Lujinxingia vulgaris: one gene and its partner. The protein of the gene in region 2 interacts with the protein of the main gene of each other region in a pairwise test. Links are inferred from orthologs where the notes say so. Each region holds a gene or a part of one and is shown on either strand. Other genes may lie near its edges.

Region 1 (4,199 bases), 230 kb from region 2 along the record:
ACGGAGTCACCGCCGATGCATTGCGACTCACCCGGCTCACATAGCTGCTCCTGGCAGCGCCCGTCGCTGTCGCAGTAGGAGCCCTCCTCGCAGGGGGTGTCCTCATCGCAGCTCACGCACCCCTCGCCGGTGCACTGGCTCGGGGCCACATCATCGGAGCAGCCCAGAGTCCACACCAGCGCCGCGCCCACCAGCAGCACTCGCCACACATACCATCGCGCCATGATCGCCATCCTCAATGAGAACATCCTCGCTCACCGCGGCAGAATGGCGCGGCGGGCATTCGCATATCGACTACGCGCGATAGCATAGCAAAACCCGCCGGTGATGGGCCACCACAGCGACGTTTAACGCGGGGGTGAGGGTGTGACGTTGCGGTGATCATCGCCCTCATCATCCTCGTCCTCGTCGCGGGAGTTGGAGAAGGAGTCCGGCGGGGAGGCGGCGCCGTTGTGAGAGGAGGTCTCTGAGGCTTCGTCGTGGGCGCCTTCGAGAAGTTCCGATCGGAGCGCGGCGTTGAGCTTTGAGGTCGCCTCCACCAGCTGCTCATAACGGGGCGGCGCCTGCTCCAGCGCGTCATCTTTGCCCATCATCTCCAGCTGTTCGGCGAGTTGACCGACCTGGCGAGCGCCGAAGACCAGGGCGCTGCCTTTGATGGTATGTGCCAGCCGGCGAACCTCCCGGGCGTTGCGCTGGCCGAGCGCGGCCTGCAGCTCGCGCAACCAGCCCGAGGACTCGTCCACAAAGAGCTGCGCCAGCTCCCGCAACAAGTCCGGGTCGCCGCCGGTGGAGCCGGCCGCGATCTCGGGATCCCAGAGCCCGGAGCCGCCCTGCTCCTTCTGCTCCGGTGCCTCTTGCGACGCAGCTTTACGCTGCGACCGATCGTCCTGCTGCCCGGGTTTTGCCTCACGCATACCGACCTCCTCGCGCTCTTTTTCCTCACCCGACGCCGCCTCGGGGTGTTCTCCCTGCAGCGGGCGCCACTTCTCGATGACCCGCATCAGCTCGTCGGGTTGCAGGGGTTTGGCCAGGTAATCATCCATGCCTGCGCGCAACATACGCTCGCGGTCGCCCTTCATGGCGTGGGCGGTCAGCGCCACGATGGGCACCGCGCGCTCCCCGGGCCGCTCGGCTTCCAGCTCGCGAATGCGGCGGGTAGCTTCAAAGCCGTCGACCCGCGGCATCTGGATGTCCATCAAGATTAAGTCATAGCGCTGCGGATCGCGCTCATAGGCGTCGATGGCCTCCTGACCGTCGCGGGCGAGTTCCACGCGGTGGTTGCCCCTGGCGAGCAGACCGCGGGCGACCTTCTGGTTGACCTCGCTATCCTCCACCAGCAGCACACAGAGCCCCTCGCCAGCGCGGGCCTCGGTCTGAGCCACGGTGATCTCGCTGGCTTTTTTGCCCTCAACCACACAGCTGACCAGCGCCTCATAAAGATCGGTGGGTTTGACCGGCTTGGAGAGCCAGGCGCAGAGCTGGCCGACCTCCTCGCCAGGTTCCTCCTCTGCAGCCTCCCCGGAGACGGCGCCTGCCGACGAGAGCACAATGATCGCCGGCTGATCGCCATTCGCCGCAAGAACCTCGCTGGCCAGCACCAGCCCTGACTCCCGGGGCATCACCACATCGAGAATCAACGCGTCGAAGGCCTCATCACGCTCGGCGATGAGCTCACGAGCCGCGTTGACTTCACCAACGACCTCGGCCTGCAACTTCCAGTCGGCCAGCAACACTCGCAAGAGCCGACGGTTGACCGGGTTGTCATCGACCACCAGCACGCGCCTGCCCAAAAGCTTCGCTTCGCCCTCCTCGCGATGCTCCTGGCTGAGTTCGAGTCGAAGCGTAAAACGCACCTCGGTGCCCACACCCTCTTCGCTCTCCAGCTCGATATGACCGCCCATCAACTCCACCAGCTGGGTGGAGATGCTCAAGCCCAGGCCCGTGCCCTCATGCTCGCGGCGCGAAGAGGCATCGGCCTGCCGAAAGGCCTCAAAGATGCGCTTCTGCTCCTTTTTGGGAATGCCCACCCCGGTGTCGCGCACCGCGATCTGCACAATGACCTGATGATCGCGTTTTTCCTCACAGCTGACGCGCACCTCAATCTGACCGGTCTCGGTGAACTTGATGGCGTTACCCACCAGGTTGATGAGCACCTGACGCAGCCGGTCCGGATCGCCGATGACCGCAAAGGGCACGTCGGGGCTGGCCGAATACACAAGCTCCAGCCCTTTTTGAGAAGCGCGCGTGGCGAGCACCTGCAGGGTCTCGGCGACGGTGTCGGTGAGGCGAAACTCACGGCGGTCCAACTCCAGCTGCCCGGCCTCGATCTTGGAGAAGTCCAGGATGTCGTTGAGCAAGGCCAGAAGTCCGCGCGCGGAGCGGTCCAGAAGGGTGAGGTACTCGCGCTGTTTGGAGTTCAGCCGGGTCTCTTTGAGCAGCTCGGCCATGCCGATGATGCCGTTCATGGGCGTGCGGATCTCGTGGCTCATATTGGCCAGAAAGCTGCTCTTGGCGCGGGTGGCCTCGACGGCTTCCTGACGCGCGCGGGCCATCTCAATGGCGATGGTGCGCATCTTCTCGCGGTGCTCTCGGAGTGAGGCGGTGCGCTCATCGACCAGGCGCTCGACCCGCTCGGTGCGCCCCAGCGACGTGCCCACGTAGAGCACGCTCAAGATCGTGACCAGCAGCCCGCTGAAGAGAAAGACCTCCGGACTGCTGTCGGTGCGCTCGCTGACATAGGCCTCTGTAGGACGCGCGACGAGCGCCCAACGCGGCCCGGGAAGATCGAGGCGGCGGTCGTAGATAAGCCCCTGCTCGGCGGCCGTCCTGCCCCTCCAGATCACCTCCCCGGCTCCGGCCTGCTTTTGCTCGTCCAGAGTCTCTTTGGTCGCGCCCGACCAGGCGTAGACCGGTCGAGGTTCGCCATGGGCGCCCTCGTCAATGAGCTCAAACTCAATGTCGATCGGCGGACGCACCTGCATCGCCTCAGCGATCGACTCCTGAACGTGCAGCACTGCGACCACAAACCCCTCAAAGCTGCCCGGATCATCTTCGGGCACGCTAAACACCGGCGCGAAAAGCCCGTAGAGGATCGATCCGGGGGCCGCCCCCACAAGGTCCAGCGGACCGGCCATCACGACCACGTTTTGTGAACGGGCCTTCTGCATCGCCCCGGCTGCCCGCGGCACCGCCAGCCAGTCGATCCCCAGGGGCATCGGCGTCTCAGTGGGCCAGGCATAAAACATCGGCGAGTAGAGCGAACGATCGCCGGCGACGCGCACTTTTGTATCGCCCGTCTGCTCCAGGATCTCGTAGGGCCGCCCCAGCTCACCGGTGCCCTGCGCCTCGTGGCCGGCGCGCGCCTCCCGGGTGACCTCCGGCGCCCAGGCCATCAGCGCCACCTGCTGGCGCCCCTTCAAAAAGGTGTTCATAAACGCGTCGTACTCTTGTCGCTCCACACTGTAGGAGCCCTGATGAAACGCGATCACCCCCTGAAGGATCTGGCGTTTGTCGATCAGCCGGCGCTCCACGCTGTCGGCGTAGAGCTGCGCGTCGCGATGAAACTGACTCTGCACATGCTCGCGCTCTTTGAGCGTCAGCCACCACCACCCGGCCGCGCTGGCCAGCACACCGACCAGGCCCACCAGCACCATCAGCCAGCGTCCCGGCCGCCGCCACCTTGAGCGGGTTGTGGCCTTTCCCTGCTCACCCGCCATCGTCTCAAGCATCCAACTCACGGAAAGAGCCCCCGCATCAGCTTGGCCCGCGCCACCCGATCCACACCCGCAATGAGTGCGGCGGTACGAAGATCGACTTTCAGCTCCTCCGACTGCGCCACCACCCGGCGGTACGCCTCCTGCAGAAGTCGACGCAGCCGCTCATTGACCTCAGCCATCGTCCACATCGTATTCTGAATGCCCTGCACCCACTCAAAGTACGAGACGGTCACCCCGCCGGCGTTGGCCAGAAGGTCGGGGAGCACGGTGATGCCCCGCTCGGTCAGGATATCGTCCGCCTCGGTGCTGGTAGGTCCGTTGGCCCCCTCGGCCACAAGCTCGCATTGCAGGCGCCCGGCGTTCGACGCCGTGATCTGATTCTCCACTGCCGCCGGCACCAGCACATCGCATTTGAGCTCCAGCAACTCGGCGTTAGTGAGGCGGTCGCCCTGCCCGTAGCCCTCAAGCGTGCCCACCTCGGCC
Region 2 (3,343 bases):
CTGCAGGGCGTTGAGCGCGGCGCGGGGCAGGGCGAGCTCGGCGGAGAGGTCGGCGCCGACAACGCGGTAGGCGTTCTGGCCGGGGGTGAGGCGGGCGGTGACGCAGCGCCCGGTGGCCTGCACGAGCGCGCGGGCACCGCCGAGGACGGCGTATTCGCCGAAGAGGAAGAGCTTTGCGGGGGCCGATACAGCGGGCGCAGGCATGGGAGGTCGCCAGAAGAAGAGGTCTGTTGAAATGCCCGCGCCGAGCATCCGACTGAAAAGGTCGGTCGGAGCGCGGCGTGGGGAAAGGGCAGCGGGTTCAGGACGTCAGGGCGCGCCGGCGGTCGGCGCGCCTGAGAGCATCAGTCGCTCTCGTTGGCCATAGCCTCTTCCTGAACATTGTCGGGGAAGAACTCGAAGGCCAGCGCGTCGTCCTTGACGCCGACCTGGGCTTCGCCGCCTTCCTGGAGCGCCCCGAAGAGGATCTCTTCGGCCAGGGGCTGTTTGATATGCTCCTGGATGACGCGGGCCAGGGGGCGGGCGCCGAGTTTTTCGTCGTAGCCGCGGCTGGCCAGCCAGGCGCGGGCGTCGTCGTCGAGGGTCACGCGCACGTTGCGGTCGCTGAGCTGGAACTCCAGCTCGTCGACGAACTTGTCGACCACGCGCATGATCACGCTCTGCGGCAGGGGCTTGAAGACGATGACCCCGTCGAGGCGGTTGCGGAACTCGGGTGAGAAGGTCTTTTCGAGCGCCTTATTGCCGCGCGAAAGATCCATACGCTGGTTAAAGCCCACCACGTTCTGGGCCATCTCGTGGGCGCCGGCGTTGGAGGTCATGATCAGGATCACATTCCTGAAATCGGCCTCTCGCCCATTATTGTCGGTGAGTTTGGCGTTATCCATCACCTGCAAGAGCACGTTGAAGATGTCGGGGTGCGCTTTTTCGATCTCATCGAGCAGGAGCACCGCGTGGGGCGTCTTGCGGATGGCCTCGGTGAGCAGGCCGCCCTGGTCGTAGCCGACGTAGCCGGGAGGCGCGCCGATGAGGCGGCTCACAGCGTGGCGTTCCATGTACTCGCTCATGTCGAAGCGAATAAAGCCGATGCCCAGGGCGGTGGCCAGCTGGCGCGCAACTTCGGTTTTACCCACGCCGGTGGGGCCGGCGAAGACGAAGTTGCCCACGGGTTTGTCGGGGCGGGTCAGGCCGGCACGGTTCATCTTGACGGCGGTGACCACCGCGTCGATGGCGTCGTCCTGACCGTAGACGGTCTCTTTGAGCGAGGCGCGCAGTTGGTGCAGGCGATCTTTCTCGCTGCCCTGAACCTTGAGCTGCGGGATGCGCGCGATCTTGGCGACGACATCTTCGATATGATCGGCGTCGATGGTGTTGGAGGCCAGCTCTGCGCGGTGGATGCGGTGGCGCGCACCGGCCTCATCGATCACGTCGATGGCCTTGTCGGGAAGCGCCCGCTCGGTGATGTGTTTGGCGGCCAGATCGGCAGCCATATCAATGGCCTCATCGGTGTAGACCACGTCGTGGAAGGCCTCGTAGTGGCGCTTGAGGCCGCGCAAGATCTCGCGGGTCTCCTCGATGGTGGGCTCAACGATGTCGATCTTCTGGAAGCGACGGGCCAGGGCGCGGTCGCGATCGAAGCTTTTTCGGAACTCCTCGTGGGTGGTCGAGCCGATGCAGCGCAGCGAGCCGTCGCCCAGCGCGGGCTTGAGGATGTTGGAGGCATCCATGGTGGAGCCGCTGGTGGCGCCGGCGCCGACGATGGTGTGGATCTCGTCGATAAAGAGGATGGCGTTTTTGCGCTTCTGCAGGGCTTTGATCACCGCCTTGAGGCGCTGCTCGAACTGGCCGCGGAACTTGGTGCCGGCCAGAAGCCCGCCCAGATCCAGCGACCAGATCTCGGCGTCTTCGAGCACCGAGGGCACCTGGCCGTGGGCAATGCGGCGGGCCAGTCCCTCGGCCACCGCGGTTTTGCCCACGCCGGGGTCGCCGACGAAGACCGGGTTGTTTTTGCGGCGCCGACACAGCACCTGAACGGTGCGCTCGATCTCGGAGTCGCGGCCGATGAGCGGATCGATGCGGCCCTTTTTGGCGCGCTCGACCAGGTTGGTGCAGTAGCTCTCCAGCGGGTTTTGCACCCCGTCGGTGTCTTCTTCCTCGTCGATGCGCGGGGAGGAGTCTTCCCAGTCGGGCTCGTCGTCGAAGGAGTCGCCACTGCGATCGTCTTCGTCCAGGCGGCTGACGCCGTGGCTGATGTAGGAGACGACATCGAGGCGGCTGACGTTCTGGTTCTCCAGAAAAAAGACCGCGTGGCTGTCCGGCTCACTGAAGAGGGCGACGAGGACGTTGCCGCCGTTGACCTCGGTCTGTCCGGAGGAGCGCACGTGCATGATGGCGCGTTGCATCACGCGCTGAAAGGCCACCGTCTGCACCGGCTCGGCGCTGATATCGGCGGGGAGGCGGTCGAGGTTCTCTTCGAGAAAGCCGTCGAGGTCGCGGGTGAGCCGGTCCACATCGGCGCCGACATGGCGCAGGATGCGGCGAGTGGTCTCGTCGTAACATAAGACGTAGAGCAGGTGCTCCAGGGTGAGATACTCGTGGCGGCGCTGCTTGGCCTCACGGACCGCCGCGAAGAGGGCGATTTCGAGATCTTTTTGAATCATGACCTAAGGCTCCGGCGAGAGGACCGCAAAGGGGTAGAGGGTGGTCTCAAGGCGCAGCACACTCCGCCTTATCTTTAGAGGGACGAGCAAAAACACAGCTACCACGGGTGATGCGAAAGGCTACTCCGGCTCCATGGTGACCATCAGCGGGTGGCCTTCGCGTCGGGCCATGGTGATGGTCATCTCCAGCTTGGTTTCGGCAACCTCCCGGGGGTAGATGCCGGCGACGCCGCTGCCGTGGTTATGCACGCGCAACATGATCTGGGCGCTCTCGGCGGGGCTTTTATGAAAGACCTGCTCTAAGATCTGAACGACAAACTCCATGGTGGTGTAATTGTCGTTATGAAAGATCACCTTGAAGAGCCGGGGTTTTTTGAGCCGGGTTTTCTTCTCGGTAACGACATCACTATCCCAATCGTGCTGACTCAATTGCCTACTCCCATGTATGCCAGGGTGTGCGCTGAGGGGCTTTCAGCCTGGCGAAAAAGCCACAGCGGCGAAAAAAGCGCATCAGGACACCTTCGGGTCAACGACACCGGCGTAGCGCGGCGCGCATCTGCGTGCGCGGGCGCGGACGCACCGGGGCAGATTCGATGGCTGGTTTCCTCCCCGATCCTGTCTTGCCGTTGGCGTCGCTGGCCCTTACTTACAAAGCTAAGCGCCGTTGCCACGACTGAAAGTCCGGA

What was found.
Region 1: the proteins of clpA (region 2) and FRC98_RS10825 interact in binary tests that used the Escherichia coli proteins (3 or more experiments, as listed by UniProt). The link is inferred for Lujinxingia vulgaris from one-to-one orthologs.

Annotation. Positions count from the first base shown.
Region 1 is NZ_VOSM01000004.1:388,195-392,393, forward strand. What follows is about bases 148-4,038. They hold FRC98_RS10825 (CHASE domain-containing hybrid sensor histidine kinase/response regulator family protein), read right to left. Parts: upstream 3,729-4,038; coding sequence 348-3,728; downstream 148-347. Other genes in these bases: FRC98_RS10820 (FG-GAP repeat domain-containing protein), read right to left, coding at 148-224; FRC98_RS10830 (Glu/Leu/Phe/Val dehydrogenase dimerization domain-containing protein), read right to left, coding at 3,734-4,038. In the rest of the region: more of FRC98_RS10820, read right to left, coding at 1-147; more of FRC98_RS10830, read right to left, coding at 4,039-4,199. UniProt on the Escherichia coli protein: Member of the two-component regulatory system UvrY/BarA involved in the regulation of carbon metabolism via the CsrA/CsrB regulatory system. Phosphorylates UvrY, probably via a four-step phosphorelay.
Region 2 is NZ_VOSM01000004.1:157,809-161,151, reverse strand. Bases 2-3,036 are described here. They hold clpA (ATP-dependent Clp protease ATP-binding subunit ClpA), read right to left. Parts: upstream 2,658-3,036; coding sequence 345-2,657; downstream 2-344. Other genes in these bases: FRC98_RS09980 (ATP-dependent Clp protease adaptor ClpS), read right to left, coding at 2,778-3,036; FRC98_RS09990 (mevalonate kinase family protein), read right to left, coding at 2-204. Outside these bases: more of FRC98_RS09990, read right to left, coding at 1-1; more of FRC98_RS09980, read right to left, coding at 3,037-3,086. UniProt on the Escherichia coli protein: ATP-dependent specificity component of the ClpAP protease. It directs the protease to specific substrates. It has unfoldase activity. The primary function of the ClpA-ClpP complex appears to be the degradation of unfolded or abnormal proteins.